3 regions of the Rhodobacter capsulatus SB 1003 genome follow, and region 1 is predicted to be linked to each of the others. Evidence: riboswitches for the same ligand, from Rfam matches in the RefSeq annotation. Region 1 holds a riboswitch; each other region holds the start of a gene.
The links. Region 1 has a riboswitch for cobalamin ahead of RCAP_RS16555 (aromatic ring-hydroxylating oxygenase subunit alpha). Riboswitches for the same ligand answer to the same signal wherever they lie in the genome.

Region 1 (3,267 bases):
AAGGTCGATGCGATCGGGCTTTCCGGGCTGATCACGCCAAGCCTGGACGAGATGGTGCATCTGGCCGCGGAAATGGAGCGCGAGGGCTTTGACATTCCGCTGCTGATCGGCGGGGCGACCACGTCGAAAGTGCATACGGCGGTGAAGATCGCCCCCGCCTACAGCCGCGGGCAGGCGGTTTATGTGCTCGATGCCAGCCGGGCCGTGGGGGTGGTGGGGGCGCTTTTGAGCCCGAACCAGAAGGTCGATTACGCGGCGCAGATCCGCGCGGACTATGCGCAGATCGCCGCCCGTCATGCCCGCGACGAGGCCGCCAAGGTGCGGCTGCCTTTGGCCGCGGCCCGGGCCAATGCGCTGCGGCTCGACTGGTCGGGCTATGCCGTGCCCGCGCCGCAATTCCTTGGCCCGCGCGTGATCGACGACTGGGATCTGGCCGAAGTGGCGCGGTATATCGACTGGACGCCCTTCTTCCATGCCTGGGAATTGAAGGGGGTCTATCCGCGGATTCTCGATGACGCCGAAAAGGGCGAAGCGGCGCGGGCACTTTTCGCCGATGCCCAGGCGATGCTGGCGCAGATCATTGCCGAACGCTGGTTCACCCCGCGCGCCGTGGTGGGGTTCTGGCCCGCGCAGGCGGTGGGCGACGATATCCGGCTTTACACCGACGAGAGCCGGACCGAAGACCTCGCCACTTTCTTCACCCTGCGCCAGCAGACCGGCAAGCGCGAAGGCCGCCCGAATGTGGCTTTGGCCGATTTCGTCGCGCCTGCGGGCACGGTGCCCGATTATCTGGGCGGCTTCGTGGTCACCGCGGGCCCCGAGGAAGCCGAGATCGCCGCGCGGTTCGAAGCTGCCAATGACCATTATTCCGCGATCCTGGTCAAGGCGCTGGCCGACCGCTTTGCCGAAGCCCTGGCCGAGGCCCTGCATCAGCGGGTGCGGCGCGACTATTGGGGCTATGCGCCCGAAGAAAGCTTCGCCCCCGATCAGCTGGTGGGCGAGCCCTATCGCGGCATCCGCCCGGCGCCCGGCTATCCGGCCCAGCCCGACCACACGGAAAAGCTGACGCTGTTCCGGCTGCTTGGGGCCGAGGCCGCGACCGGCGTGCATCTGACCGACAGCATGGCGATGTGGCCCGGCTCTTCGGTCTCGGGGCTCTATATCGGCCATCCGGAGGCCTATTATTTCGGTCTGGCCCGGATCGAGCAGGATCAGGCCGCCGATTACGCCGCCCGCAAGGGCATGGCCTTGGCCGAGGTGCAGCGCTGGCTGGCCCCGGTGCTGGGGTCGGCCGCGCCCGCCGCCGCTGCGGTGGCCGCGTGATCCTGTCTGAAAGCGCAGACGGCGCGTCGTTTTTGGCACGCGCCCTCTGCGACAATCTGTCAGTCTGAAGGCCTCAGGGTGCCCGTCCGCAAGGCCGGGAGAATTGGGAAGCCGGTGCAAGACCGGCGCTGCCCCCGCAACGGTCAGCAATGAGGGACGGCAAGGCCACTGGACCCCGGGGTTCGGGAAGGCGCTGCGCCCGGGTGCGAAAGCACGCATTGCAAGCCCGGAAACCAGCCCTGTGACCGCCGGGCCCCCGGGCCCATCCATCCAACCAGCCCTTGCGGGGAGGCAGGGGCAAGTGAGGTGCCGATGCCAGACGCATCCGACATCCGTGCGCAGCTTGCCGCACGGCGCAATGACCATTCCCTGCCGCAACCCTTTTATTGCGATCCGGGGATCTTTCAGACCGATCTGACGCAGGTCTTTTACCGCGAATGGCTGTTTGCCATTCCCGCCTGCCAGCTCGTCAAGCCCGGCGATTACGCGACGTTGCAGGTGGGCGCCTATCCGGTGATCCTGGTGCGCGGCGCCGACGGGATGATCCGCGCCTTTCACAACGTCTGCCGCCATCGCGGCCAGCGGCTTTGCGCCAAGACCACGGGCAACAGCCCGAAGCTTGTCTGCCCCTATCACCAATGGACCTATGACCTGGACGGAAAACTGCTCTGGGCCAAGGACATGCAGGAAGATTTCAACCCCGCCGCGCATGGGCTGAAAAAGGTCCATTGCGTCGATATCGGCGGCATGGTCTTCATCTGTCTGGCCGAGGTGCCGCCCGCGATCGCCGATCTGGCGGGCACGCTGGGCCGCTATCTGGCGCCTGCCGGGCTGAAACAGGCGCGCGTTGCCCATGTCTCGACCATCGTCGAGAAGGGCAACTGGAAGCTGGTGATCGAGAACAACCGCGAATGCTATCACTGCGGCGGCTCGCATCCCTCGCTCTGCCGGACCTATTCCGACAATCCGCGCATGACCGCGATGGAGGGCCCCGAGGCGGCGAGCCCCGATATTCTGGCGCATTGGACGCGCTGCGAGGCGGCGGGTCTGCCCTCGCGCTTCGTGCATCATCCGCAGATGCAATGGCGGCTGGCCCGCATTCCGCTGCTGAACGGCGCTGAAAGCTACACCATGAGCACCAAGGCCGCGGTGCGGGGCAAACGGCTGGGCGAGATGCCCTTCAACGATGCCGGAAGCCTGCTTTTCTTCCATTATCCGAACACCTGGAACCATTTCCTGGCCGATCATGCGATCGTCTTCCGGGTGCTGCCGATCTCGGCCACCGAGACCGAGGTGACGACGACCTGGCTTGTCCCCGGCGATGCGGTCGAGGGGGTGGATTACGACCTGACCGAGTTGACCGAGGTCTGGATGGCGACGAATGACGAGGACCGGCAGGTGGTCGAGGAAAATCAGGCCGGGATTCTGTCCCCCGCCTATGAGCCCGGCCCCTATTCGACGCTGCAGGAAGAGGGCGTGATCCAGTTCGTCGACTGGTATTGCGGCACATTGGATGCGCGGCTGGCCCCGCCGCTGGCGGCGGAGTGAGCGATGGACCGGATCAACTGGGCCAGCGCGCCATGGAGCGATGCCGAGCCGCTGGAATGCGCGATGGTGGTGCCCGAAACCGCCGATACCGCCACGATCACCTTCCGCGCGCCTTCGGGCGCGTGGTTCGACTACCTGCCCGGGCAGTTCCTGACGCTGGATCTGCCGGTGCCGGGTCAGCCGGTCAGCCGGACCTATACGATCTCCTCCTCGCCCTCGCGGCCCTTGTCGCTCTCGGTGACGGTGAAGGCGCAGCCCGGGTCGGTGGGCTCGCGCTGGCTGATCGAGCAGCTGAAACCGGGGATGCGGCTGCGGGCACACGGCCCCGCGGGCGAGTTCAGCCTGCGCCGCCATCCGGCGCGGAAATATCTGTTGATCTCGGCGGGCTCGGGGATC
Region 2 (3,267 bases), 370 kb from region 1:
TTTGCCGGGATTTCCGAGGAGTTGGTGGCATTGATCGTCACCGCGATGCCGACCTCGCGCAGCATCTGCTCCAGCACCGCCGCCGTCAGCGGCAGTTCCGGCCGGTCGGGATAGGTCAGCAGCTCGACCGCAAAGGGCTGGCCGTCATGTTGCAAGATGCCATCGGGCCCGGGCAGCCAGCCCGCCGCGGCAAAGGCGGCCTTGGCGGCTTCGGGGTCGTAACCGAGCGGCGCCAGCGCCGGATCATGCCAGGCCGCCATCGCGGGCGGGAACATCTGCGTCGCCGCCGCCGGATAGCGCAGGACCGCCTGCGCCAGCCCGGCCCGGTCGATCGCCAAGGACAGCGCCCGCCGTTCTTCGACCGTGTCAAAGAAGGGCGCGGCGGCATTCAGTTTCAGCAACAGCACCCGCGGCAGCGAGACGGAATGCACGGTGACGGTCTTGACCGAGGCAAGCCGGGTGACCGAGGCGGGATCAAGGTTCACCACCAGTCCCGCATCGCCCGATTCCGCCATCAAGGCCCGGGTCTCGGCCCGGCTGACGCCTGCGTAATGGATCGCCTCCAGCTTGGCGGGGCCGCCCCAATAGCCATCGAACCGCAGGGCTTCCAGCCGCAGCGGCGGCTCCAGCACGGTCACCCGGAACGCCCCGGTGCCGATCAGCGCCGTCACCGTGCCATCCGCGGCATAGGCGGCAGGGGCCAGAATCCCGGTGCGATATTCGGCAAGGAAGGCGGGCAGGGCGGCAAACGGGGTCTTGAGGGTGATCACCACCTCCTCGGCTTCGGCGGCAATCGCGGCCACCGGCGCCTTGGCCAGGATGCCTTCCTTTTTCCACGACCAGGTCAGGGCCAGCGCGGCGGCCTCGGCGGTCAGCGGGCTGCCGTCATGGAACCGCACGCCGGGGCGGATGTGAAAGCGCCAGACCAGCCCGTCCTCCGACACCGACCAGCGATCCGACAGCCCGGGCAACAGCGCCCCGGTCGCATCGCTGTTCACCAGCGTTTCCATCACGTCGAGCTTGAGGAAGATGTCCCCCGACAGAAGCGGATCGGCCGCCTTGATCTCGAAGGGCGCGGCGATATCAAGCGTCACCGGATCGGCCAGAACCGGCAGCGCGGGCAAGGCCGCGATCAGCGCGGCAAAGGAAAGGCGGGAAAGCAAGAGCGGTCTCCGTATGTTATGTAATTACGTATTATTCGCCTGCCCTGCAAAGCGCAAGGAAGGCGGGGCCCCCTGGCCGGATCGGCAAGGATCAGCGCGCGGCGGTCAGCTCAAGACGGTGCCCCGACCGGGACGGTCCGGGGCGGAGGGATGGCGAAGGCGCGCAGCAGGATCATGGGTCGTTCCTCTCTGGGCCGTGCGGGCACGGCATTCCGAAAGGACGGACGGGATGAGGCACGCGGCAGACCGCGGCCTGCCCCGGGCCAGACGCACACCCCGGCGTCCGGACTGGCACCCGGACAGATCCGGGCGCATCACAGGCAGGTCTCCTGGCTTGCGGGTCTTCGCTTTGCCGGCCTTCCCGGACCGGCAGGCCCAGTGGCATCTTCGGCATCGCTCGCCGCTCACAGTTGCGGGGGCAGCCACGGATTTGGCGCCTGATGGCTACACCGCACCGTATTCCCTCTTTCCCCCCCTGGTGCGTGACGCCGCCTGCGGGGGACCGATGACGCCCCCAAGGGCCACAACCGCAAGGGATTGTCAATCGCCCCGGCGCGGCGGCCCGCCTCTTGACAAAATTACTCGGAATTCCTTTCTATCACCCAGGCCCCGGCTTGGGGTCGTGTTGCCCAGCATGTCGCCAGGTCATTGCCGCAAGGTGAAAGGTTCGACATGCCCGCGTTTTCCCCCCGCCCCTTCCGGTGCCCGGCATGACCGCGGCCCTGACGCGTCTGACCGCCCCGCCTGCGGTCGAGAGCTTCTTTGCCACGATCGGCGCCGATCCGCTGTCCTGCGCCTTCCCGCGCAAGGGCGGCGCGCATCCGGGCGGGCCGATGGCGCCGGTGCCCGAGGCGCAGCTGGCCGCCACCTGGGACCGGCTGATGGCCACCCCGCGCAGCCGCCGCGCCGTCGCCTATGTCCATATCCCGTTTTGCGAAAACCACTGCCTGTTTTGCGGCTTTTACCAGAACGCCTGGCGGCCCGATCTGGGCACTTCCTATGTCGATGCGCTGATCGCGCAGCTGAGGGGCTTTGCCCGGCACCCCGCGCAGGAGGGGCCGCCGCTGCAGGCGGTCTATCTGGGCGGCGGCACGCCCACGGCGCTTTCTGCCCCCGACATCGCCCGGCTGGTCCGCGCGCTGCGCAGCCATCTGCCGCTGGCGCCCGATTGCGAGATCACGCTGGAAGGCCGGGTCCATTCCTTCGGCCTTGAAAAGGCGCGGGCGGCCTTTGACGCCGGGGTGACGCGGATCTCGCTTGGGGTGCAAAGCTTCTCCGATGCGATCCGCCGCCCGCTGGGCCGCAAGGCCAGTCGTGCCGAAATCCTTCAGGCGCTGCAAGGGCTTGTGACGCTTGATCAGGGCGCGGTGATCGTCGATCTGATCTATGGCCTGCCCGGTCAGAGCCCCGAGGATGTCGCCGCCGACGTGCGGCTTTGCGCCGATCTGGGGCTCGACGGGCTGGACCTTTACGCGCTGAACCTGATCCCCGGAACGCCGCTTCTGACCGCGATCGAAAAGGGCAAGAAACAGGTGGCCGCCCCCGACCGGCTGGGCCATTTCTTCGCCGCAGGCGAGGCCGCGGCCGAGGAAATGGGCTGGCGGCCGATCTCCACTTCGCATTGGCAGGGCAGCCTGCGCGAACGCTCGGTCTATAATCTTGCGGTCAAAAGCGGGGCGGATTGCCTTGCCTTCGGCGCGGGCGCGGGCGGCTTTCTGGGCGATCTGAGCTTTCGGCTGACCCCCGATCTGGCGCGCTATTCCGGGCAGGCGGCCGCGGGCACCGGGCTTGTCGCGGGGATGATGCGGCAGGCGGCCAGCGCCCCCGTCGCCCAGGCGATCAAGGCCGGGATGGAGCGCGGGATGCTCGATCTTGCCCGTGCCGAAACCGCGCTGAGAACGCTGATCCCCGCCCCCGGCCTCAGCCTGACCGATCATTTCGCGCCGCTGCTGGCGCAATGGCAGGCGGCCGGGCTTTGGGCGCCAGAGCACCGCTTTTACCGGCTGAGCCGCGCCGGACGGTTCTGGCAGGTGCCGATGACCACCCGCCTTCTGGGCTGGCTTGCCCACCACCCCGACCTTTCCCGAAACTGACGGAGACAGAG
Region 3 (3,267 bases), 730 kb from region 1:
ATAGGTCTGCTGACGTTCTTCGCGCAACGATTTCAGCATGATCGCCATGATCGCGTCATAGCGTTCGGCGCAAAGCATCAGCATCTCGTCGAACTTGCCGGACTTGTAATAATCCGTCGCGCTGGCGAATTCATATTCGAACCCGAACGTGTCCAGAAACCGGCGCAGCATGGCGTTGTTGTGATTGCCGAAGCTGTCGAATTCGCCGAACGGATCGGGCACGGCGGTCAGCGGCTTTTGGATATTCGCGTAAAGCAGCTCCTGCTGCGGCACGTTTTCGGGCACCTTGCGCATGCCGTCCATGTCGTCGGAAAAGCACAAAAGCCGCGTCGGAATGTCCGAGATGATTTCAAACGCGCGGCGGATCATCGTCGTGCGCGCGACCTCGCCAAAGGTGCCGATATGCGGCAGCCCACTCGGGCCATAGCCGGTCTCGAACAGCACATGGCCCTTTTTCGGCGGCGCCTTTTCGTAGCGTTTGAGCACCCGACGCGCTTCCTCGAAAGGCCAGGCTTTGGAGTTCATCGCAGCGTCGCGCAGGGTGGTCATGGTCAAATCCTCATCCGGGCGCCCCATGCGCCTCGCGCCTGACCTATTGAACGGGGCCTGAAACGTCAATAATTCTTGCGGCAGACCCAGAAAAGGAAACGCCCGTGACCGACACCCTGCCCTCGCTTTCGCCGCAAGACGCGCTTGTCGCCGTGATGGTCGCCGTCTCGGCCTCCGACGCGAAGATCCGCACCGCCGAACTGGTCGCCATCGAGCGGATGGTGAACCACATGCCGATCTTTGCCACCTATGACATCGACCGCATCCGCATCGTGGCGCAGACCGTCTATGCGCTCTTCGAGGAAGAGGAAGGCATCGCCGCCCTGTTCGGTCTCGTGCGCGCGGCGCTGCCCAATCATCTTTACGAAACCGCCTATGCGCTGGGCTGCGACGTGGCGGCGGCCGATGGCGTGCTGCACCAGCCCGAGCTGCGCATGCTGGAAGAAATCCGCGACGAGCTGACGATCGACCGGCTGCATGCGGTGGCGATCGAATGGGGGGCGCGGGTGCGCCACGTCACGCTCTGACACCGCCCGATGTCGGCCAAGCGCCCCGACACGCCGCAAAGCCGATTGACACCGCCCCATCGCGCCCCCATCTTCAGCGGGCCTTGGTCCTGCGGCACGCCGCCGCGGGGTAATAGGGAAGCCGGTGCAACTCCGGCGCTGCCCCCGCAACTGTCAGCGGCAAGCCTTCTGCAACACCCACTGGCCCCGGCCGGGAAGGGGCAGCAGGCGCCCGAGCCGCAAGCCAGGAGACCTGCCAGGCCAAAGACCATCCCGGGCGGCGGGCCCGGAGGCATGGACCCCGCTTGCGCGGGCCGCGCCTGTCCGCCCTCGGCCCGACACAACGGAGCGGCCAGGCCATGGAACCGAAAGACACGACAACGAACACCGCCTTCAAGGGCTACACGAACAGCACCTGCCCGTTCCTGCCCTGCCATCCGGGGGTGAAGCGCGCCTTCAACTGCCTGTTTTGCTACTGCCCGCTCATCGCCTATGAATGCCCCGGTCCCTATCAGACCTACACCGACCGCAACGGCTTGACGCGCAAGGATTGTTCCGCCTGCACCCTGCCCCATGACGGCTACGAGCAATCCTGGAACTTCATCCAGAAATGGCTCGACTATCCGCAGCCCTGGTCGGGCAAGCCGCAGACCGAGCCGCCCACCCCGCGCCCCCGTCCGCCGGGGGCAACCGATCAGCCGTAAAGCGTCGCCCAGCGGGTGATGAGCTGGCTCTGCAGCAGTTTCGAACGCCCGACCCAGCCGCGCGAGCCCTCCGCCTGCTCGGCCTCGCGCGATTGCGCCCGCCGCGCCAGATCGCCGGTGAAGATCGCAAAGGTCAGCTCGGTGCCGTCGGGCGCCGTGATATAGCCGGTCAGCGTCGAGACGAAATTCAGCGTCCCGGTCTTCGCATCGACGCGGATCTGCGCGCCCTTGACCTTGCCGCCCGCCTCGTCGCGCAGGTTGAACGGCTTCATCAGGCCCCGCAGCCCGACCTTCGGCCCCAAAAGCGTCACCGCCCTGACCATCTCGATCGGCGCGATCCGGTCATCGCCGCCCAGACCCGAATGATCGACGAACCGCGCCCGCGTGCCGCCCAGCCGCCCGCTCAGCCAGTCGCTCATCGCCGCGCCCGAAGCGCCGCGCGCCGCATTCGCCCCCCGCGCCGCCGAGGCCGTCATCCCCACCGCCTCGGCGGTGATGTTGGTCGAATATTTCATCATCGAGCGCAGGATCTTCGGCAGCGCCTCCGAGGGCTGGCCGACCAGAACCCGCGCCCCCGCAGGCAGCGCCCGCACCGGCTCGGGGGCGGGCAGATCAATGCCGCGCGCCCGCGCCAGCGTCTGGAACACGTCGCCCGCATAGGCCTCGGGCAGCCGCACCGGCAGCCAGCGGCTGCCATCCTTGCCCAGCGCGCTTGCCGCCACCGTCCAATGCTCGCGCCCGCCCGCCTGCCGATACTCGAACAGCGGCGCCTGCCGCGCCACCGCCGCCACATCGGCCGTATAGACCTTGGGCACATGGCGCTCGGAGCGCGCATCCATCGCCAGCGCATAGCCGCCCTTGGCCCGCTTCCATTCGAAATGGACGCGGTTGTAATTCAGGATCAGCCCGGAAATCGCCGGGTTGTAGCCCACATGCACCGGCTGATCGGCCGCGATCGCCTCGGCATAGGGCAGCGCGCCGCCCCAGACCAGAAACCGCCCGCGCACGCCCGTCACCCCCTGTTGCGCCAGCGCCGCCGCCAGATCGGCCAGCCCGTCGGTGCTCAGCGTCGGATCGCCGCCCCCCGCCAGGATCAGATCGCCCTCGACCCGCCCGCCCGAGACCGGCCCCGTCGCCAGCACCCGGGTCTGAAAGCGGAACTGCGGCCCCAGCGTTTCCAGCGCATAAAGCGTGGTGATCGCCTTCGCGGTCGAGGCGGGCGCCATCGGCTTGCCGCCATCGCGCGCCTCCAGCACCAGCCCGCTGCGCGCATCGGCCACCACATAGCCGACATCGCCGCCCAGCCGCGCCGCCGCGATCAGCTCCTCGCCCGACAGCAGTCGCAGCGCCGCACCCTCGGCCCGCAGCACCGCGGGCGTGGCCAGACCGGCCCCCACCCCCAGCATCCCGCCCAGGATCCCCCGCCGCGTCACGTCCATGCCCGTCTCCCTTCCGCTGCGTCCCGCCAATCGCCCCCGGCCCGGATCGCAGACGAGGACAGATCGGAC

Region 2: linked by a shared signal. The riboswitch ahead of RCAP_RS00795 (ABC transporter substrate-binding protein) and the one ahead of RCAP_RS16555 (aromatic ring-hydroxylating oxygenase subunit alpha) in region 1 are both predicted to bind cobalamin.
Region 3: linked by a shared signal. The riboswitch ahead of RCAP_RS13005 (cysteine-rich small domain-containing protein) and the one ahead of RCAP_RS16555 (aromatic ring-hydroxylating oxygenase subunit alpha) in region 1 are both predicted to bind cobalamin.

Annotation. Positions count from the first base shown of each region.
Region 1 covers NC_014034.1:3,542,996-3,546,262, reverse strand. The annotation lists gene metH (methionine synthase) at 1-1,323, shown strand, start outside; cobalamin riboswitch at 1,383-1,579, shown strand; gene RCAP_RS16555 (aromatic ring-hydroxylating oxygenase subunit alpha) at 1,636-2,871, shown strand; gene RCAP_RS16550 (hybrid-cluster NAD(P)-dependent oxidoreductase) at 2,875-3,267, shown strand, end outside.
Region 2 covers NC_014034.1:170,932-174,198, reverse strand. The annotation lists gene RCAP_RS00795 (ABC transporter substrate-binding protein) at 1-1,163, opposite strand, end outside; cobalamin riboswitch at 1,466-1,685, opposite strand; gene hutW (heme anaerobic degradation radical SAM methyltransferase ChuW/HutW) at 1,874-3,256, shown strand.
Region 3 covers NC_014034.1:2,816,688-2,819,954, forward strand. The annotation lists gene RCAP_RS12995 (lysine--tRNA ligase) at 1-549, opposite strand, end outside; gene RCAP_RS13000 (tellurite resistance TerB family protein) at 654-1,076, shown strand; cobalamin riboswitch at 1,144-1,330, shown strand; gene RCAP_RS13005 (cysteine-rich small domain-containing protein) at 1,415-1,759, shown strand; gene dacB (D-alanyl-D-alanine carboxypeptidase/D-alanyl-D-alanine endopeptidase) at 1,750-3,198, opposite strand; gene RCAP_RS13015 (nicotinate-nucleotide adenylyltransferase) at 3,189-3,267, opposite strand, start outside.